One region of the Arthrobacter sp. NPDC057013 genome, then DNA from elsewhere that is predicted to be linked to it. Evidence: riboswitches for the same ligand, from Rfam matches in the RefSeq annotation. Region 1 holds a riboswitch; each other region holds the start of a gene.

Region 1 (3,266 bases):
TCCCCAGCGCCGAAAGCGCGGCGGACCGCTTCGCGCTCGCCGAAATCGCGCCCATCTACACCCGGATCGGCAACCCGACCCAGGACGCCGTCGAGCAGCGGATCGCCAGCCTGGAGGGCGGGCTCGCCGCGCTGCTCCTGAGCTCCGGCCAGGCTGCGGAAACGTACGCCATCCTCAACATTGCCGAGGCCGGCGACCACGTGGTGGCCAGTCCCAGCCTCTACGGCGGCACCTACAACCTGCTGGCACACACCCTCAAGAAGTTCGGCGTGTCCGTGACCTTCGTGGCCGACCCGGACAACCTGGAGCACTGGCGCGACGCCGTGCAGCCGAACACCAAGCTCTTCTTTGCCGAGGTGGTCTCCAACCCCCGCCAGGACGTCCTGGACATCGAAGGTGTTTCCCGGACCGCGCACGAGGCCGGGGTGCCGCTCATCGTGGACAACACCCTGTCCACGCCCTACCTCATCAGGCCGCTTGAGTGGGGCGCGGACATCGTGGTGCACTCGGCCACCAAATACCTGGGCGGGCACGGGGCCGCCATCGCCGGTGTCATTGTGGATTCAGGCAACTTCGATTTCGGCAAGGATCCGGGGCGGTTCCCCGGGTTCAACACGCCGGACCCCACCTACAACGGCCTGGTCTACGCCCGCGACCTCGGCGCAGACGGTGCACTGGGGGCCAACCTGTCCTACATTCTCAAGGCTCGGGTCCAGCTGCTGCGCGACCTGGGCTCCGCCGTATCCCCGTTCAATGCCTTCCTCATCGCGCAGGGCCTGGAAACGCTGAGCCTGCGGGTGGAACGCCATGTGGCCAATGCGGTGGCCGTCGCCAGCTGGCTGGAAGCCAGGGACGATGTGGAGTCCGTGGCCTACGCCGGACTGCCGTCCAGCCCCTGGTATGAGCGGGGTCTGAAGTACGGGCCGAAGGGCACCGGCGCGGTGGTGTCGTTCACCGTGGCAGGCGGGGCCGAGGCAGGCAAGCGCTTCGTGGATGCCCTGGAACTGCACTCCCACGTGGCGAACATCGGCGACGTCCGCTCCCTCGTCATCCACCCGGCGTCGACCACGCACAGCCAGCTGACTCCGGAACAGCAGAGCGTGGCCGGGGTGGCCCCCGGCCTGGTCCGGCTGTCCGTGGGCCTGGAACACATCGACGACATCCTGGCCGACCTCGACGCCGGTTTCCGGGCGGCGAAAGGCGCCTGAGTCCGACCGCCGCCGGTGGAACTCCCGGCCCGGGAACGGGCCGGGAGTCACACAGCCGTCATATTCTTCGCGCAGATGTCCGCCTGTTTCGTAAACTGGGCAACAGGTCATGAGTGCCAGCGACAGCCCCGGCTTGCTGGCCGGCAACCCTCCTTCCGCGGTGGGGTGCCCCGGGTGAAGACCTGGCCTGCCGGACAGCTGCCGGCGGGCAAGCGCGTAGAAGAGGTTTACCCATGACGATTTCTGTCAGCAGCACCGATTTTCCCGCCGCCGAGGCTCGGCACGGCACGGCTTTGAACGGCACCGTTTGCGGCGGCCGCACCACTCCCGACGGTACAGTCCAGTACCTCAGCATCGGCAGCCTGGAGCTCGAGGCCGGGGGATTCCTGCCGGACGTGACCCTGGCCTACGAAACCTGGGGAACGCTCAATGAGGACGGCTCGAACGCCATCCTCGTGCAGCACGCCCTCACCGGCAGCACGCACGTGACGCGGGGCGCCGGTGACGAGGAGGGCTGGTGGGAACAGCTCGCCGGGCCGGGTGCGCCGGCGGACACTGACAGGTTCTTTGTCATTTCGATCAACATCCTGGGCGGCTGTTACGGATCCACCGGACCGTCGTCGAACGCTCCGGACGGCAAGCCTTGGGGCTCGCGGTTTCCGCTGGTGACGCTTCGGGACTCCACCGTGGCCGAGGCGCGGCTCGCCGACCGGCTCGGCATCGGCACCTGGCACGCCGTGGTGGGCGGATCCATGGGCGGGGCCCGTGCCCTCGAATGGGCGGTGACTTTTCCGGAGCGGGTCCGCCGCTGCGGTGTCATCTCCGTCGGCGCGAGGAGCACGGCCGAACAGATCGCCTTCGCGCAGGCACAGACACTGGCTATCCGGCAGGACCGCCACTTCAACGGTGGTGACTACTACGGCGGACCTGAACCCACGGAGGGCCTGGCGCTCGCCCGGCGGATCGCCCACATCACCTACCGGTCCGCCTACGAGCTCGATTTCCGGTTCGGCAGGAACGCGCAGGCCCCCGAAGAGCCGCTGCAGGCCGATGCCCTGGCGGGCCGCGGCCGTTACCAGGTGGAGAGCTACCTCGACCACCAGGGCAACAAGCTGGTCCGGCGCTTCGACGCCAACAGCTACATCGCCCTGACGGAAGCGCTCATGAGCCATGACGTCACCCGCGGACGGGGGACCCTTAAGGAAGCCCTGGCCCGGGTCACCGCCGACGTCTTCGTGGCCGCCGTGGAGACGGACCGGCTGTACTTTCCCGCGCAGTCGCTGGAACTCGCCGAGGCCCTGCCCGGGAATGTGGACGTGCACATGATCGATTCGCCGATCGGCCACGACGGGTTCCTCACGGAGATCGGCCAGCTGAACGCCCAGCTCAGGGAACACTTCCTGAACTGATCGGGCCCCGGTCAGTACGGCCGGAGCCTGCCGTACCGCGGCAATACCAGTGCAGCAGATGTGCATTTATGCAGATGCGCCCTGCACTATTTGGCGTTGAGCTTGCGTCATTGGCAGACCATACTCGTTGAATCCGGCGTTCGTGGTGCGCATCACACCCCGTCGCCATCGACTGGTCCCCGTGGTGTCGAGGAAGACACCGAAGGAGTTCGCAATGAGTACGGAAAGCTCCGCCGCAAGGCGTGCAGAAGAAACCGACGTCAAGGCCTCAGGCCTCAAAAAAGTTGTCACGGCGTCCATGGCCGGCACCGTGGTGGAGTGGTATGAGTTCTTCCTCTACGCCTCGGCTGCCACCCTGGTCTTCGGCAAGGCCTTCTTCCCCAACGCCGGCACCGAGCTGGACGGCATCATCGCCGCCTTCCTCACGTACGCCGTCGGCTTCGTTGCCCGCCCGATCGGCGGCATCGTCTTTGGCCACTTCGGCGACAAATTCGGCCGGAAGCAGCTGCTGCAGCTGAGCATCATCCTGGTGGGCGTCTCCACCTTCCTCATGGGCTGCCTCCCGACGTTCCAGCAGATCGGCTACTGGGCACCCGCGCTGCTGGTGTTCCTGCGGTTTGCCCAGGGCTTCGCAGTCGGTGGCGAATGG
Region 2 (3,266 bases), on a different contig from region 1:
TGGTGCCCAGGATGGCGCCGCCCATCACGCGGCCCTGGCCATCGATGTGCTTGGTGCCGGAGTAGACGATCACGTCCGCGCCGAGGTCCCCGCAGCGCTGCAGCAGCGGGGTGGCAAAGACGTTGTCCGCCACCACCTTGGCGCCGGCGGCGTGGGCGAGTTCGCTGACCGCTGCGATGTCCACAATTTCCTGCATGGGATTGGACGGGGATTCGAAGAAGACCGCCGTGGTGGGCACCGAGAGGGCAGCACGCCACTGCTCGAGGTCCGGACCGTCCACGAATACGGTCTCCACGCCCCAGCGCGGCAGGATTTCGTTGAGGATTACGAAGCAGGAGCCGAACAAAGAACGGCTGGCGACCACACGGTCCCCGGCGCCCAGCAGGGCACCCAGGGCGGTGAACACCGCAGACATGCCGGACGCCGTCGCAAAGCACGCCTCGGTGCCTTCGAGCAGGCGGAGCCGCTCCTGGAACGTGGCCACTGAAGGGTTCCCGTAACGTGAGTAGACGAAGCGTTCGTCCTCGCCGGTGAAGGCGCGCTCCGCAGCCGCGGCCGACTCATAAACGAACCCGGAGTTCAGGAAGACAGGTTCGGTGGTCTCTTGGAAATTGGTGCGGTCCAGCCCGCCGCGGACGGCCTGGGTATCGGGGCTCCAGCCGGCGGCGTCGTGATTAAAGGTCAACTTAGTTCTTTTCCAGGTTCGTCGGCAGTCCGCGGTTCTTCCATCCGTTCACGGTGCGCTCACCGTAGCGGTCGGGCTCGCCCTCGAAGCCTTCGAGGACGTTGTAGGCTGTGAAGCCGGCCTGCGCGGCAGCGGTGGCGGCGGCGATGGAGCGCTGGCCGGAGCGGCACAGGAACAGCAGCTCCACCCGGGTGTCCTCAGGCGCCTGCTGCCTCAGCTGCTCGACGAAGTCGGGGTTGGGAATGCCGCCGGGATAGGTCCACTGGATGAAAAGAGGATCATTCCGCTGGCCGTTCGCGGACGTGGTGTCCGGAATGCCGATGTGCGCCCACTCGCCCTCGGTCCGCACGTCCACCAGGACGGCGCCCTGCTCGAGCTTGGCCCACGCGTCCTGGGGAGTGAGGTCTCCGGCGTAGCTCATGCGTGGCCCTCGTAGGCTTCTGCGCTGAGGTCATCATCGGAGTCCAGCCGGTCCACGGCGGTGGCGACGGCGGCATCTGCGGTGGCGATGGCGGCAGGCAGGATAAGGGCCTGGGCCACGATGACGGTGGTGCCGTTGAAGGTGGCGGCAGGGCTGCCGTGCAGCACGTATCCCTCGGCCAGGGCGGCCGAGATGCGCTCACAGAATGCGCGGTCATCCGGGCCCGTGATCAGGCGGTAGGACAGCTTTTCCTCGGGTTTATCCTGCTGGGATGGCAGCGTTGCAACGGCGGGCGCGTCTGACACGACGGATCTCCTTTTCTCACGCTTGCAGCTCGAAGTGGTCGATATGCCGAGTATTCACCTGAGGCACCCCGCCGCGGAAGGAGGGTTGCCGACCGGCCAGTCAGGGCTTAATGCCGGTACTCATTACTCCCCAAAAACGTAACACTGACGACGGCGGCGCGCACCGCGGCCGTCGTCATGTTCCGTAACGCACCCAACAACTGGTCATGGTGGTGACCCCGCGTTGCGGTTACAAAGCCGGTGGCCGGGAGGATAATGACGGGAGATGAACCGCCGTAACGCCGGATGAAACCAGGCCACAGTGAATGACTCGCCCCCGAATACAGTGACTCCCATGCTGCACTTTGGATGGTTTGTGGGCCATGGCTTCGGGGTTCAGGGCTGGGGCACGCCCGGCTATGGAATCGGCTATGACTGGAAGAAGCCCGACCCCTACCAGCACGCCGTCCGGGAGTTCGAGCGGGCGGGGCTGGACCTGTTCATCATCGAGGACTCGCTCACCGTCCCCGACACCTACGGCGGGACCGCTGAGGTCTCGCTGGCGCAGGCGTCCTTTGCGCCGAAGCACGATCCGCTGGCACTGGTGCCGTATCTGCTCTCCGCCACGGAACACCTGGGCATTGTGCCCACGATCAGCGCGTCCTTCTATCCGCCGTTCACCGCCGCCCGGCTGCTGGCCACGCTGCAGCACTTCTCCAACGGGCAGCTCGGCTGGAACGTGGTGACCTCCGGCAGCGACCTGGCCGCGCAAAACTACGGGCTGGACCAGCAGATCGAGCACGACCTCCGCTACGAGAAGGCCGAGGAGTTCGTGGACGTCGTGCGCAAGCTCTGGCGCAGCTGGGAACCGGACGCCATCCGGGAGGACGTTGGGGCAGGAATCTTCGCGGACCACACCAAGGTCCGGCCGATCCACCATGACGGCGAGTTCTTCAAGGTCCGGGGACCGCTGAACACGGCACCCCTGCCGGAGGAACCGGTGCTGGTGCAGGCGGGGGCATCCCCGCGGGGCAAGGCCTTCGCGGGTGCAAATGCGGATGTCGCCATTGCCCTGGCCCGCGGTGTGGACGGCATGAAGGCCTACCGGGATTCCATCCGCGCCGAAGCCGCCGGGGCAGGCCGGAACCCCGACGACGTCAAGGTGCTGTTCGTCCTCAAACCCACCGTGACCGGTTCCACCGCCGAAGCGGAGGAACTGCGGGCTGCCCGCCGGGAGCTCACGCAGCGGGACATCGACAGCCAGCTCAACTCCATCTCCTACCTGTCCGTCATCGACTTCAAGCGGTTCGACCTCGACGCGCCCCTTCCCGAACTCAGCACCAACAGCAACCAGGGCACGCTGGAGCACTTCTCCAAGGCCGCCCCGCCGGGGTCCACCCTGCGGCAGATCCTGCAGGCCCGCAGCGGCGGCGCCGGTGACAGCATCATCGGCACCGCCGAGGAAATCGCGGACTACCTCGAGGAAACCGGGGCCGCAGTGGGCGGCGACGGGTTCCTCTTCTCCGGCTTCGTGGACCCGGCCACCATTCACGGAGTGCTGGACAGGCTGGCACCGGTGCTCCGCCGTCGGGGACTGCTGCGGACAAGCTACGGCGACGGCGGCTTCCGCCGGAACCTGCTGGACTTCTAACGCCATGGCAGGCGCTGATGCACGCGGCACGTTCCTGATCGGCACGGCGCAGATCCGCGCCGACGACGTGGCCGCGGCGGCAACCGATCCCGCGGTGGAGGTGGTGCTCAGTGCTGAGGCCCTTGAGCTCGTGGGCTTGTCCCGCGACGTGGTGCAGGCGACCATCGTTTCGGGCCACCGGGTCTACGGACTCAACACCCTGCTGGGCTCCGGGCGGGACACCGC
Region 3 (3,266 bases), on a different contig from region 1:
GGACCCGGACCGGATCCTGCATTCCTTCCCCGACCTTGAGCCGGGCACCGAGGCCTGCGAACGCGGCTGCAAGCACGACGCCGCCGCCGTCAACTGCGGCGTGGATGCCTGGGTCGCGGCTGGCAACGCCGGCCCCACGGGAGCGGCCAGGCTCGCGTCCCTGCGCCGCCTGCTGGGCACCGACCCGCGCACGGAGGGCCAGGAGACCAAGGAACTCGGCAGCGTCGGCTAGCCTTCCGTGGCGCAGCCCGGCGGCTGCCTCCCCGCCCCGCCGGGCCTTTGAGGGTAGTTTGGAACCATGACCCAACCCGCTTCAACGTACAACGATGACCTGCGTCTGGCCCATGTGCTGGCCGATTCCGTGGACGACCAGACCATGAGCCGGTTCAAGGCGCTGGACCTCAAGATCGAGACGAAGCCTGATCTGACGCCGGTCACCGATGCGGACAAGGCCGCCGAGGAGTCCATCCGCGGCCAGCTGTCCCGTTCCCGCCCCCGTGACGCCGTGCTCGGTGAGGAGTTCGGAAGTTCCGGCCACGGTTCCCGCCGCTGGATCATCGACCCCATCGACGGCACCAAGAACTTCGTCCGCGGGGTGCCGGTGTGGGCCACATTGATCGCCCTCGTCGACGAGGGCGAACCCGTCGTGGGCGTGGTCAGCGCCCCGGCGCTCGGCAAGCGCTGGTGGGCCGCCAAGGGCGCCGGCGCCTACTCGGGCCGTTCCCTGGCCGCCGCCACCCGGCTCAAGGTATCCAATGTGTCCAGCCTCGCCGACGCCTCGCTGTCCTATTCCAGCCTCGGCGGCTGGAAGGACCGCGGCAACCTCGGCGAGTTCCTGCAGCTCACCGAGGATGTGTGGCGCACCCGCGCCTTCGGCGACTTCTGGTCCTACTGCATGGTGGCCGAAGGCGCGGTGGACATCGCCTGCGAACCGGAACTGAACCTCTACGACATGGCGGCGCTGGTGCCGATCGTGACCGAGGCAGGGGGCCGTTTCACCTCCCTCGAAGGCACGGATGGCCCGTTCGGCGGCAACGCCCTCGCCACCAACTCGATCCTGCACTCGGAAGTCCTGAAGCGGCTGAACCCGCAGCTGGACGATTTGCTCTAGCCCTACCCCGGAGCCGGCCCGGCGCCATTGTGCTGAATATTACGACGGCGGTCGCCCCCTTTTGGTGGCGGCCGCCGTCGTTTATTCGGCCGAAGGCCCGATATCCGGGTTGCGTAATAATCCACTTAACATTCCGGAGCGGCTTTTTCATCGGCCGGCCAGATGTCTTAGTCTCGTAACAGGTCACGAGTGCCAGCGCTAAACCCCGGTTAGCTGGCCGGCAACCCTCCATTCGCGGTGGGGTGCCCCGGGTGACGACCAGGCCGATCCGGAACGGACCCGGCAAGCGCGGATCCCCGTCACGTGGGGTCCTTTCCCAGTGAGGTCCCATGACGACTGCGATCATTTCATCCACCGAGTCTTCTGCCGCGGACGCGGCCCTGCTGGACGGCCGATTCGCCGCCGCCGGCCGTCCCCTGGCCGCCGTCACCGGCGCGGAAATCCAGGCTCCGCTGATCCAGGGCGGCCACGTCCGCTACGCCAACCTCGACTACGGCGCCTCCGCGCCCGCCCTGTCCGTGGTCTCTGCCTACCTCAACGAGATCCTGCCCTACTACGCGAGCGTGCACCGGGGCGCCGGCTACGCCTCGCAGATCAGCACCTCCGTGTACGAGAACGCGCGCGACATCGTGCGGGAGTTCGTGGGCGGCCGCGCCGATGACGCCGTCATCTTCACCCGGAACACCACCGACTCCCTCAACCTCCTGGCCGGCTGCCTGCCGGTGGAGGACCACCACCACACCGGTGAAGTGCTGTATCTGGACATCGAGCACCACGCCAACCTGCTGCCGTGGCAGGGCGTGCCGCACCGCAGCGTGGTGGCCTCGGAAACGCTGGAAGCCACCATCAGCAGCCTGCGTGCGGAGCTGGAGCACGGCGATGTCAGCCTCCTGGCCGTGACCGGCGCGTCCAACGTCACCGGCGAAATCCTTCCGATCCGGCGCCTCGCTGCACTGGCCCACGAATACGGCGCACGGATCGTGGTGGACGCCGCTCAGCTCGCGCCGCACCGCCGCGTCAACATCGCCGCGGACGACGTCGACTACCTCGCCTTCTCCGGCCACAAGCTCTACGCCCCCTTCGGCGCCGGCGTGCTCATCGGCCGTCCCGACTGGCTCGACGCCGGCACGCCCCATCTCGCGGGCGGCGGCGCGGTCAGCGAGGCAAGGCTCGACGGCGTCAGCTGGGCCACCGGCCCCGCCCGCCACGAGGGCGGCTCACCCAACGTGCTCGGCGCAGCCACCCTGGCCCGGGCAACCCAGGTCATCGCTGCCCTGGATCCGCAGAGCTGGCACGCCCATGAGGCTGCCATCCGGTCCTTCCTCGTCGAGGGGCTGCGCAGGATCGGCGGCGTCACCGTCCACCAGATCTTCGAGGACAGTGACCCGGACGATGCCATTGGCGTGGTCAACTTCTCCGTGGAGGGCTACGACGCCGGGCTCGTGGCCGCTTACCTGTCGGCCGAACACGGCGTGGGCCTGCGCGACGGCCGCTTCTGCGCGCACCCGCTGCTGAAGCGCCTCGGCCTGCCGTCCGGTTCCCTGCGCGCCAGCTTCGGTGTGGGATCACGGCTCGAGGACGCCCAGCGGCTGCTCGCCGGCATCGAGGAGCTCCGCCGCTCCGGCCTCGGCTGGGACTACGTGGTGGATGCCGGACGCTGGGTTCCGGCGAACGACACCCGCACCTACCCCGAGTGGGCACCCAACACGCCAGGCACTGCCGGCGCCGCGCCCTGCATCCAAGACTGACGGGCATCCAAGACTAAGCGCCACCCGGGCTCCCCTGCCAGCGGCCTCCGTACGGTAAATTCGAAAGGTAATTTTCGACGTCGGGCTAAGGAGACTGTGCGTGGCACGGGGCGGTCCCAAACTTCATCACGTGCGCCGGCGGGAGCTTGGGCAGAGCTTCCAGGACGGCGGCGAACACTATCACCGCGTCCGTCCCGGCTACCCTGACGATTCCGCGGACTGGCTCATCCCGGCCGGGGCCAGCACGGCCGCCGACATCGGCGCCGGAACCGGTAAATTCACGGCCCTTCTGGTGGAACGCGGGCTCAGCGTCAGCGCGGTGGACCCTTCCGTGGACATGCTGGAACAGCTCAGCCGTGTCTTTCCAAGCGGCGCCTACCCCGGTGTCCAAATTCTGGAAGGGACCG

What was found. A riboswitch is a leader RNA that binds a small molecule or an ion and turns the genes downstream of it on or off. The one in region 1 is predicted to bind S-adenosylmethionine.
Region 2: it holds a riboswitch for S-adenosylmethionine, as region 1 does, so the genes downstream of both, ACFTSA_RS11545 (DUF1737 domain-containing protein) here and ACFTSA_RS04425 (homoserine O-acetyltransferase) in region 1, are expected to answer to the same signal.
Region 3: it holds a riboswitch for S-adenosylmethionine, as region 1 does, so the genes downstream of both, ACFTSA_RS10350 (aminotransferase class V-fold PLP-dependent enzyme) here and ACFTSA_RS04425 (homoserine O-acetyltransferase) in region 1, are expected to answer to the same signal.

Annotation. Positions count from the first base shown of each region.
Region 1 covers NZ_JBHUSE010000002.1:81,185-84,450, reverse strand. Annotated here, with positions in the region: gene ACFTSA_RS04430 (bifunctional o-acetylhomoserine/o-acetylserine sulfhydrylase) at 1-1,208, shown strand, start outside; SAM riboswitch class IV at 1,314-1,429, shown strand; gene ACFTSA_RS04425 (homoserine O-acetyltransferase) at 1,442-2,617, shown strand; gene ACFTSA_RS04420 (MFS transporter) at 2,832-3,266, shown strand, end outside.
Region 2 covers NZ_JBHUSE010000007.1:54,453-57,718, forward strand. Annotated here, with positions in the region: gene ACFTSA_RS11535 (O-succinylhomoserine sulfhydrylase) at 1-685, opposite strand, end outside; gene ACFTSA_RS11540 (rhodanese-like domain-containing protein) at 687-1,106, opposite strand; gene ACFTSA_RS11545 (DUF1737 domain-containing protein) at 1,103-1,411, opposite strand; SAM riboswitch class IV at 1,425-1,539, opposite strand; gene ACFTSA_RS11550 (NtaA/DmoA family FMN-dependent monooxygenase) at 1,746-3,041, shown strand; gene ACFTSA_RS11555 (aromatic amino acid ammonia-lyase) at 3,046-3,266, shown strand, end outside.
Region 3 covers NZ_JBHUSE010000006.1:52,158-55,423, reverse strand. Annotated here, with positions in the region: gene ACFTSA_RS10360 (ribosome small subunit-dependent GTPase A) at 1-232, shown strand, start outside; gene hisN (histidinol-phosphatase) at 299-1,111, shown strand; SAM riboswitch class IV at 1,293-1,406, shown strand; gene ACFTSA_RS10350 (aminotransferase class V-fold PLP-dependent enzyme) at 1,441-2,859, shown strand; gene ACFTSA_RS10345 (class I SAM-dependent methyltransferase) at 2,960-3,266, shown strand, end outside.